3 regions of the Pantoea sp. SGAir0430 genome follow, and region 3 is predicted to be linked to each of the others. Evidence: predicted binding sites of a transcription regulator. Region 3 holds the regulator's gene; each other region holds the start of a gene.
What was found. The regulator Fur, encoded in region 3, represses iron uptake genes when iron is present. The targets are predictions, from matches to a motif close to ATAATAATGAGAACNACTATCAA.
Positions count from the first base shown of each region.

Region 1: E7738_RS11615 (isochorismate synthase) is a predicted target of Fur. The motif match lies at 1,950-1,972, and genes of this name have one in related genera.
Region 2: E7738_RS17700 (siderophore-interacting protein) is a predicted target of Fur. The motif match lies at 1,492-1,514, and genes of this name have one in related genera.

Region 1 covers NZ_CP039427.1:2,421,835-2,425,057, forward strand. Annotated here, with positions in the region: gene entS (enterobactin transporter EntS) at 1-863, shown strand, start outside; gene fepB (Fe2+-enterobactin ABC transporter substrate-binding protein) at 858-1,823, opposite strand; gene E7738_RS11615 (isochorismate synthase) at 2,003-3,181, shown strand; gene E7738_RS11620 ((2,3-dihydroxybenzoyl)adenylate synthase) at 3,192-3,223, shown strand, end outside.
Region 2 covers NZ_CP039427.1:3,769,109-3,772,331, reverse strand. Annotated here, with positions in the region: gene E7738_RS17710 (SelT/SelW/SelH family protein) at 1-20, shown strand, start outside; gene E7738_RS17705 (PadR family transcriptional regulator) at 26-565, opposite strand; gene E7738_RS17700 (siderophore-interacting protein) at 651-1,424, opposite strand; gene dnaJ (molecular chaperone DnaJ) at 1,841-2,977, opposite strand; gene dnaK (molecular chaperone DnaK) at 3,081-3,223, opposite strand, start outside.
Region 3 covers NZ_CP039427.1:1,804,387-1,807,609, reverse strand. Annotated here, with positions in the region: gene glnS (glutamine--tRNA ligase) at 1-595, shown strand, start outside; gene E7738_RS08710 (hypothetical protein) at 832-1,227, shown strand; gene fur (ferric iron uptake transcriptional regulator) at 1,289-1,738, opposite strand; gene fldA (flavodoxin FldA) at 2,091-2,621, opposite strand; gene ybfE (LexA regulated protein) at 2,759-3,034, opposite strand; gene ybfF (esterase) at 3,204-3,223, opposite strand, start outside.

The DNA.
Region 1 (3,223 bases), 620 kb from region 3:
CGCTGCTGGCCGCTACGCCGGCGCTGGTGGGACGCGAAAACATTATGCAGGCCGGCGCGATCACCATGCTGACGGTGCGCTTCGGCTCGATTTTATCGCCGGCAATTGCTGGTGTGGTGATCGCGCACGGCGGCGTGCTGTGGAATTACGGACTGACCGCCTTCGGCACGCTGCTGACGGTGCTGACGCTGCTGCAGCTACCTGCGCTGCCCCCGCCTCCGCAGCCGCGCGAGCATCCGCTGCGGGCGCTGGCAACCGGCGTGCAGTTCCTGTTCGCCAGCCCGCTGGTCGGCATGGTGGCGCTGACCGGTGCGCTGGTGACGCTGGCCAGCGCCATCCGCGTGCTGTACCCGGCGCTGGCACCGCACTGGTCAGTCAGCGCCGACCAGCTCGGTATGCTGTACGCCGCCGTGCCGCTCGGTGCCGCCGTGGGTGCATTTACCAGCGGCAGGCTGAAACAGGCGGCGCGCCCGGGGCGGCTGGTGCTGGGCAGCGCCGTGGCCGGTTTCGTCGCCCTGGGCCTGTTCAGCCTGATGCCGACGCTGTGGCTGGCGCTGCTGTGTCTGGCGGGCTTCGGCTATTTCAGTGCCATCAACAGCCTGGTGCAATACGCAATGATTCAGCTGCTGACGCCAGATCATCTGCTGGGCCGCATCAACAGCCTGTGGACGGCGCAGAACGTGTGCGGCGATGCCCTCGGCGCCGCGCTGATTGGTGCCCTCGGTTCGTGGCTGTTACCGGCGCAGGCTGCCGCGGCGTTTGGCTGTGCCGCGACACTGCTTGGCGTCATGATGTGGTTGATGATGAAAGGATTACGGCGCTATCAGGCGCCCGCGCCGGTGCTGGCGCAGCAAACATCATGATTTGACGAACAGCTGATGCAGACGCGTCAGCAGATTGCTGGCGCTGTAGTAATCCAGGCGGAAGGTGTCGATGCCCAGCGCATAGACCTGCTTATCGCGCACCGCCGCGTTTTGTGCCAGGAACGGGTTACTCAGCACTGACTGCGCAGTTTTGTCATCGCCGGCAAACAGCAGGAAGCTGTGGCCGGTCAGGCTGGCGGCGAGATTCTCGCCCGAGAGCTGAATAATGTCTTTGCGCTGGCCCATACTGTGCCCCTGTTGCGTGTCGGCCGGCGGCTGCGCCAGTGTAAAACCGAGCTGCTGCAGCAGTTTGCCCTGCGCCGATGCGGCGGTCCACAGATTCACTGCCCGGCCATCACCGTTCCATACCATCGCGGAGACCGGCTGCGGCGGCAGCGTAATGGCCTGCTTCAGCGCCGCTTCGCGATCGTCGAACTCTTTTACGCGCTGCGCTGCCTGTGCTTCATGGCCGGTGGCCTGCCCCAGCAGCGTAACCACATCCTGCCAGCTCTTATCGTCGTAGTTGACCACCAGCGTGGGGGCAATGGCGGACAGCTGACTGACCAGCTTCAGGGCGGAGTCATTACCGGTGGCGCTGACGATAATCAGATCCGGGGCTTGCGCCGCAATCGCCTCGGCGCTCGGCTCACCAATGTACAGCCGCTTAACGTGGCGCTGCTTTGCCACCTCGCCCCACTGACGGAAGAAGCCCTGATCGTCGGCCAGGCGGCTTTTCGGTGCGGTCGCGCCTGAGGCGATGACCGGCGCGTCAATCGCCAGCAGCGAGCCGGTCAGCGTGACGCTGGTGGAGACAATGCGCTGCGGTGCCTGGTGAAGCGTTACCGTTCCGGTCGCGCCCTGTACGCTGCGCGGCCAGCCCTGGTCGGCCCGCGCTGTCCCTGACAGCGACTGGAAAATGAACAACAGGACAGCCATGCCCCATAAACCGCATTTATTCATAAGTTTTGATCCACCTTTTAGCTTAATGCCTGGCCCGGCGTCAGCCGCCGCTTACGTCTGACAGCACGGTAAATCCCGCGAATGGATTGACTCTTTGCCCCTTTCGACGTAGGTTACAGAGCCATAATAAAAATGATAATCATTCTTAATAATCTTATCATTTATAGGTGAAAATTATGGTGGAAAGCTCCACGTTTGAAAATGCCTGGCTGAAGGATTTTTCCGCGCTGTGCCGCGGTTTCCTTTTCACCTCGCCATGGCGCAGCCTGGCCACCCAGGGCTGCTATACCACGATCAACACGCCGGTGGGCGATGCCGCGCTGCTGCAGGGCGACTTTCAACAGCAGTTGCGCCAGCACTTTGCCGCGGCGAAAAAGCAGGGGATCGCCAATCCGCTGCTGGTGGGCGCGATTCCGTTTGACGTCAGCCAGCCAGCGTCGCTGTTCATACCCGAATCCTGGCAGAGCTTTAATCGCGCCGACCTGCAACAGGCGTTACCGGCGCAGCAGAGCGATCTGCCGGCAGTGCGGCGGCGGACGGCAGTGCCAGACCACGCGGTGTTTACCCGCATGGTGGCCGACGCCGTTGCCACCATCCAGCGCGGCGATCCGGACAAAGTGGTGCTGTCGCGCCTGATGGATATCGTCACGGAGCAGCCGGTGGATACCGCCGCGCTGATGCAGCGCGTGATCGCGCAAAATCCCAATAGCTACCATTTCCATCTGCCACTGGCGGAAGGAGGCGCGCTGGTGGGTGCCAGCCCGGAGCTGATGCTGCGCAAACAGGGGCGCGATTTCTCCTCCTGCCCGCTGGCCGGCTCGGCGCGCCGCCATCATGACGATGTCAGCGCCGATCGCGCGGCAGGTAATACCCTGATGGCGTCAGCCAAAGATCGCCACGAACATCAGCTGGTGACCGACGCGATGCGCAGCACGCTGCAGCCGCGTAGCCGCCTGCTGTCAGTGCCTACCGTGCCGTCGCTGATCACCACCGCCACGCTGTGGCATCTGGCGACGCAAATCGATGGCGAAGTGCAGGATGAGCGCGAAAATGCGCTGTCGCTGGCTGCGCTGCTGCACCCAACCCCGGCCCTGAGCGGCTTCCCGCACGCCCGCGCGCAGCAGCTGATTCAGCAGCTCGAACCCTTTGATCGCCAGCTGTTTGGCGGCATCGTCGGCTGGTGCGACAGCGAAGGCAACGGCGAATGGGTGGTGACCATTCGCTGCGGAACGGTAAACGGCACGCGCGTGCGGCTGTTTGCCGGCGCTGGCATCGTCGCCGACTCACAACCGGAATCAGAATGGCGTGAAACGGGTGTGAAGCTGGACACCATGTTGCGCGCTTTTGGACTGCAATAAAGGAACAAGCATGAGCATTCCCTTCAGCCGCTGGCCGGCACA
Region 2 (3,223 bases), 2.0 Mb from region 3:
TGGACAAGAAGAAACCGTAACGCGCTTAGCTGTTGGCGATCTTCTCTGCCGCGTCCTGCAGCGCCGCCACGACAATTTCCACCGTGGCCGGTGAAATCTGCTCCTGCGACAGCCGGTGATTGAGCGTATAGCGAAGCGTATGGATTGCCTGCTCTACCTGCGGAATGCTGCGGTTGTTGACCAGGATCGCCAGCGAAGTGAGCCGCCCGATAATCACCGCCACGTTTTCGCCATTTTCCGCCAGCAGCGCGCGGCCCGCATCGTTGAGCGCGTAGGCTTTGCGCGTGGCCTGGGCATCCACCACGCGAATGGCGTCCATCTCTTCCAGCAGCGTCAGGTTGGGATAAATAATGCCGGGGCTGGGGGAATATTCGCCTTTCGACAACTCTTCCACCGATTTGATCAGCTCATAACCGTGCGCCGCGCCGCTGGCCAGAAAGTGCAGCATCAGCAGGCGAATATCACTGGCATCCAGCATCCTTTCGCGCCGCTTTCTGCGTGCGCCGGCACAGCTGGCACGCTGTGCCGCATCGGCGTGCTCTGGAACATCCCGCTGCTGTTTCATCGCCTTCCCGGGGTCAGTTGAGGGAGGTTGATAGTAGTCTGGTGCCTGGTAAAATTCAACACAGGCGGCAGCGGGCGGGCGCCGGTTATTTCTGATGCCAGTAAGCGACGGCGCGCACCAGGTCGCTGTGCGCCGCACGTTGCTGAGTAAAGTAATCGCTCAGCTGTTTCACCGCCGCGCCTTCGCCGGTCAGCCAGATGAAGTAGTCATCAGCAGGCAGCACAATCGGGTCCAGCAGCGGCGTCAGCGCCTCAGCCTGCATGTTGCCGCTGCCGAGCCAGCTCACCGTGACATCCGGCAGGTCACCAAGATACGCGCGGCCGACTGGCTCATCAACACAGGCCAGCAGATGAATCTGTTGTGCATGCATTTCCTGATAGCGGCGCTTAAATGCCGGCAGACCGGTCTCATCGCACACATAAATCTGACAGGCATAATCCACCGGCACGACGCATGAGCCGCGCGGGCCGCCCATCGCAATGCGATCGCCCGGCTGAGCGGCACTCGCCCAGCTGCTGGCGACGCCGCCGTCGTGGATGTAAAAATCCAGCGTCAGCGAATCGCTGCCGTTAAAGGCCAGCGGCGTATAGTCGCGCGCCGCCGGACGTACGCCGTCAGGCCAGACGATGCCTTCGTCGGTCATGTGTGGCAGCGCCAGCGCACCGCCCGGCGTATCCGGGAAAAACACTTTGATGTGGTCGTCAAAAGAGGGCGAGTGAAACCCCGCCAGATCGCTGCCGCTAAAGACGATGCGCCAGAAGGCATCGGCCACCCGCGTTTTGCTGGCGACGGTGATGTGACGGAAGCGTAATTCATTGCGCACGCGTTGTGGAGCGCGATAGTGAGTCGGGTTTGGCAACGTTTCTCTCCCTGCAGCGACGGTCCCGCGCTACTGCGCTGCCGCACACCGCTGATGGTGCATGTTATCGAAAATCATTCTCATTAAACGCCTTGCAAGATACCTATGATATATTTTCGACGCAATGCCGAAAAATGCTATTGGCGAAAACGGAGCCGGTTTTTGCAAGGTGAGGAAGCGTTTTTTAGTGGAGATTTTCACGGCTTGAGGTAGTCGCAAGCCGCACGATATTTGTAGCGGCGCGATTTATCGCGCAATAAATTGCGTCACTAGCGAAAATGCTGCCGTTTTGACAGGAGGTGAGCTGTTAAAGCGTTGAATGACTAAAAACAATGCCGTTGAATATTTGCACGGCAGAACTGCGCATAAAAAAAGCGGAGAGTTGCCTCTCCGCTTGTTACTGTCTGCGCACCCGATTAGCGGGTCAGATCGTCAAAGAACTTCTTTACGCCGTCGAAGAAGCTTTTCGAACGCGGGCTGTTTTTCTCGCCGGTAGGTCCGCCGAAGCTCTCTTCCAGCTCGCGCAGCAGCGCTTTTTGCTTGTCGTTGAGGCTGACCGGGGTTTCCACCACCACGCGACACAGCAAATCGCCGACCGCACCGCCACGCACCGACTTCACGCCTTTGCCGCGCATGCGGAACAGCTTGCCGGTCTGGGTTTCTGCCGGCACTTTCAGCTTCACGCGACCGTCGAGCGTCGGCACTTCAATCTCGCCGCCCAGCGCTGCCATGGCAAAGTTGATCGGCACTTCGCAGTACAGGTTGTTATCTTCACGCTCAAAGATCGGGTGTTTCTTCACCGAAACCTGCACGTACAGATCGCCAGCCGGTGCGCCGTGTTCGCCCGCTTCACCCTCTCCGCTGAGGCGGATACGGTCGCCGGTATCGACGCCTGCCGGGATTTTCACCGACAGCGTTTTCTGGCGCTCAACGCGGCCATGGCCGTGACAGGCGTTGCACGGATCTTTAATCACCGAGCCGCGACCGTGACAGGTCGGACAGGCTTGCTGCACGGTAAAGAAGCCCTGACGCATCTGTACCTGGCCCGCACCGTGACAGGTCGGACAGGTCTGCGGCTGGGTGCCCGCTTTGGCGCCGCTGCCGTGGCAGACATCACACTCTTCCAGCGTTGGAATGCGGATCTCTTTGGTCACGCCGCGTACCGCTTCTTCCAGCGTCAGTTCCATGTTGTAGCGTAAATCGGCGCCACGTGAGGCGCGCTGACGGCGACCACCACCAAAGATATCGCCGAACACGTCGCCAAAGATATCGCTGAAGTCGGCACCGCCGCCACCAAAGCCGCCGCCGAAGCCGCCACCACCGCCCTGCTCAAACGCCGCATGACCGTACTGATCGTAAGCTGCACGCTTCTGCGCATCGGTGAGGATCTCGTAGGCTTCCTTGACCTCTTTGAATTTCGTCTCGGCCTCTTTATCGCCCGGATTACGGTCCGGGTGATACTTCATCGCCAGGCGCTTATAGGCCTTTTTGATTTCGCGCTCATCGGCGGATTTTGAGACGCCTAAGATCTCGTAAAAATCACTCTTAGCCATTTTTCTCTGCCCTTAACATGATCGCACGGGCGTGGAGAGATCTCCGACGCCCGTGCTGGTTTCAACGGCTGTCAGGCCAGCCGTCGCGCCCGGTCAGGGGCAATTATTTTTTATCTTTCACTTCTTCGAATTCAGCGTCGACAACGTCGTCATCTTTCTTCGCCGAAGCGTCGCCGGCATCCGCTGCGCCGGCCTGAGCCTGTTGCTGCGCCAGTTCCATCAGCTTGCTGGACACTTCCATCAACG
Region 3 (3,223 bases):
GGCCGGGCATGAAGAAATCATCAGCATGCCGAACCACCCGAACAAACCGGAGATGGGCACGCGTGAGGTGCCGTTCAGCCGTGAAGTGTGGATCGATCGCGCCGACTTCCGTGAAGAGGCCAACAAGCAGTACAAGCGTCTGGTGCTGGGTAAAGAAGTTCGTCTGCGCAACGCTTACGTCATTCGTGCCGAGCGCGTGGCGAAAGATGAAGCCGGCAACATCACCTGCATCTACGCTACCTGCGATGTCGACACCCTGAGCAAAGATCCGGCCGATGGCCGCAAGGTCAAAGGCGTTATTCATTGGGTATCGGCGATTCACGCGCTGCCTGCTGAATTCCGCCTGTACGATCGTCTGTTCAGCGTGCCAAACCCGGGCGCGGCCGAGGATTTCCTCACCACCATTAACCCGAACTCGCTGGAGATCAAACAGGGCTTCGTTGAGCCGGGTCTGCGTGCCGCCAGCGCGCTGGCGCCGTATCAGTTTGAGCGCGAAGGTTACTTCTGCGCTGATAGCGTGTACTCGCAGCCGTCGAAACTGGTGTTCAACCGCACCGTGGGTCTGCGTGATACCTGGGCAAAAATCGGCGAATAATTTTACTGCTTGATAGCACGATATGATCAGCAAAGGGCGAGCAATCGCCCTTTTTTATTGCCCGTTATCTGCAAACGGGAATCGATTATGCTGAACCAGACAAAAAACAGTAATTGCGCGCGATTACGACTAATCTGACTTTAATAAAATTAACTAATTTACCCGTGTGAAATCGTTATTTTCAGGTAGGCTATGCGCTCTTAAATGTTGCTGTGCGGGTTAGCGAAGGAAGAAAAATGACAAGTCTCGCTCTGGAAGCCAAACATAGCGTGGTGGTTTTACATCAGCTTATCGAACGTATTTTTAATCAGGCCGAAGGCAGCGATGACAGTATGGATCTGCTGCTGTCGCACTTTCATCCCGACTTCAAAATGGTGACGCCGCAAGGCAAACAGCTCGATCTCAATGACACTGAAACCCTGTTTCGCAAACTGCACGGGCAGCGGGAAGGGATGCGAATCGCCACCAGTGAGCATGCCATCATTTCCCAGCAGCAGCAGGAAGTGACCATTCAGTATCACGAACTGCAAATGCTTAACGGCAACAACCAGACCCGCATTTCGCTGGCGGTGCTGGACTGCAGCACGCCGGTTCCGCGCTGGCGCTATTTGCAGGAAACGCTGGTCGCCTGAACGCAGCCATAAAAAAACCGGTGCCTGGCACCGGTTTTTTTATACTGCATAGCATATTCAATTACTGATCGTGGAGCGTCTCGTCTTCGCGGCAGTCTCCCAGCGCACAGTGGCCGTACAGATACAGGCTGTGGTTGCTGAGTTTGATACCGTGGCGTGTTGCAATCTCACGCTGACGCGTTTCGATAGATTCATCGCTAAACTCGATCACTTTGCCGCAGTCGAGGCAAATCAGGTGATCATGATGATGCTGCTGGGTCAGTTCGAACACGGATTTCCCGCCTTCGAAGTTATGACGCGTCACGATGCCGGCGTCGTCAAACTGGTTCAGAACACGGTATACCGTCGCCAGACCAATCTCTTCGCCCATGTCGATCAGGCGTTTGTACAAATCTTCCGCACTGACATGATGGGACTCGGGTCCGGGTCCCTGAAGCACTTCCAGAATCTTCAGTCTGGGCAGCGTGACTTTCAGGCCAGCCTTTTTCAATGCGGAGTTGTTGTCAGTCATGCGGATATTGTCCTGTTACTTTGCTAGTCACTTACGGCGCAAAGGCCTTGAATGTGTGGTCAACGCGCATTCTCATTTGCGTCTCATTATAGAGCTCAGCCTGCGAAATGAAAACCGGCTGCGGCGGACAATTCCCCGGATGCTGTAAGGAGAAATGTCGTGAACCTCAGCGGGATCGTGCAGATCGATGTTCCTTTTCGCGCAGTCTCAGTCTGATGCCCGAGGAATAAGCAGATGACCGTTGCGGGTATTCTACAGAATTGAGGGAAAAAGTTAAAAAACCGTAGCTATTATTTTTATAGGTAATTCCATTGCCCGATGTGAGCCAGCGCCCACATCGGACAGGAAAGCATCAGGCTTCGATGATCGCCTGCAGCTGCAGCTCGTCAAAGATCTGCTTAACCCATTTGTCGACGCGCTCGTTAGTCAGTTCAGGCTGACGATCTTCATCGATGGCGAGGCCGAGGAAGTGTTTGTCGTCTGCCAGACCTTTAGAGGCTTCGAAGTGGTAACCTTCGGTTGGCCAGTGGCCCACAATCACTGCGCCGTTTGGCTCAATGATGTCGCGAATGGTGCCCATCGCGTCACAGAAGTACTCGGCATAATCTTCCTGATCGCCGCAGCCAAACAGCGCTACCAGCTTACCGTTGAAATCAATCTCTTCCAGCGTCGGGAAGAAGTCATCCCAGTCGCACTGGGCTTCACCGTAGTACCAGGTCGGAATACCCAGCAGCAGAATATCGAATGCTTCGAGATCTTCTTTGGTGCTCTTAGCAATGTCATGCACTTCGGCGACATCTTTACCCAGTTGTTTCTGGATCATTTTTGCAATGTTTTCAGTGTTGCCGGTATCGCTGCCGAAGAAAATGCCTACGATTGCCATGGAGTGAGTAACCTCTTAAATCCTGATTGTGAAAGTAAGTCAGAAGACGACACAGTTATGCGAATGATAGCAGACCGGCGAAAAGCGCGGAATGTGTAAAGCGCTGAGTTTGTGTTCCAGCGTGCGGTCTGCGCACGTTACGCCAGTTTGAGCTGCGCCAGCAGCATTTGTTCAATCAGTTCACTGCGGCTGATGTTCTGCTGCTCGGCCAGCGTATTAAGCGCGTCGACCGCTTCGCTGGACATTTTCAGCTCAACGCGGCGCAGGCCGCGCACCCGGTCGCGCTTCAGCTGGTTGCGCTTATTAATGCGCAGCTGCTCATCACGCGACAGCGGACTGGTTTTAGGGCGACCGGGACGCCGCTCGTCTGCGAAGAGATCGAGCGTGGTACGATCTGTCTGTTCTTTTGCCATGGTTTGTGAAACTGCGTGGGCGCGAACGGCGGAAAGGCGCTGCGCGATTTAAACATTTATCGGCCCGACCGCGGCGAAAAAAGCATCCGCGGCAAATTTTTAGCGCGACATCATACTCCAGCGCCCGGCGCGACGCCAACCCTAAACCGCCCGTAGCAAGCTTTTGCTTTTACAGGTTAAAAAAGCGGC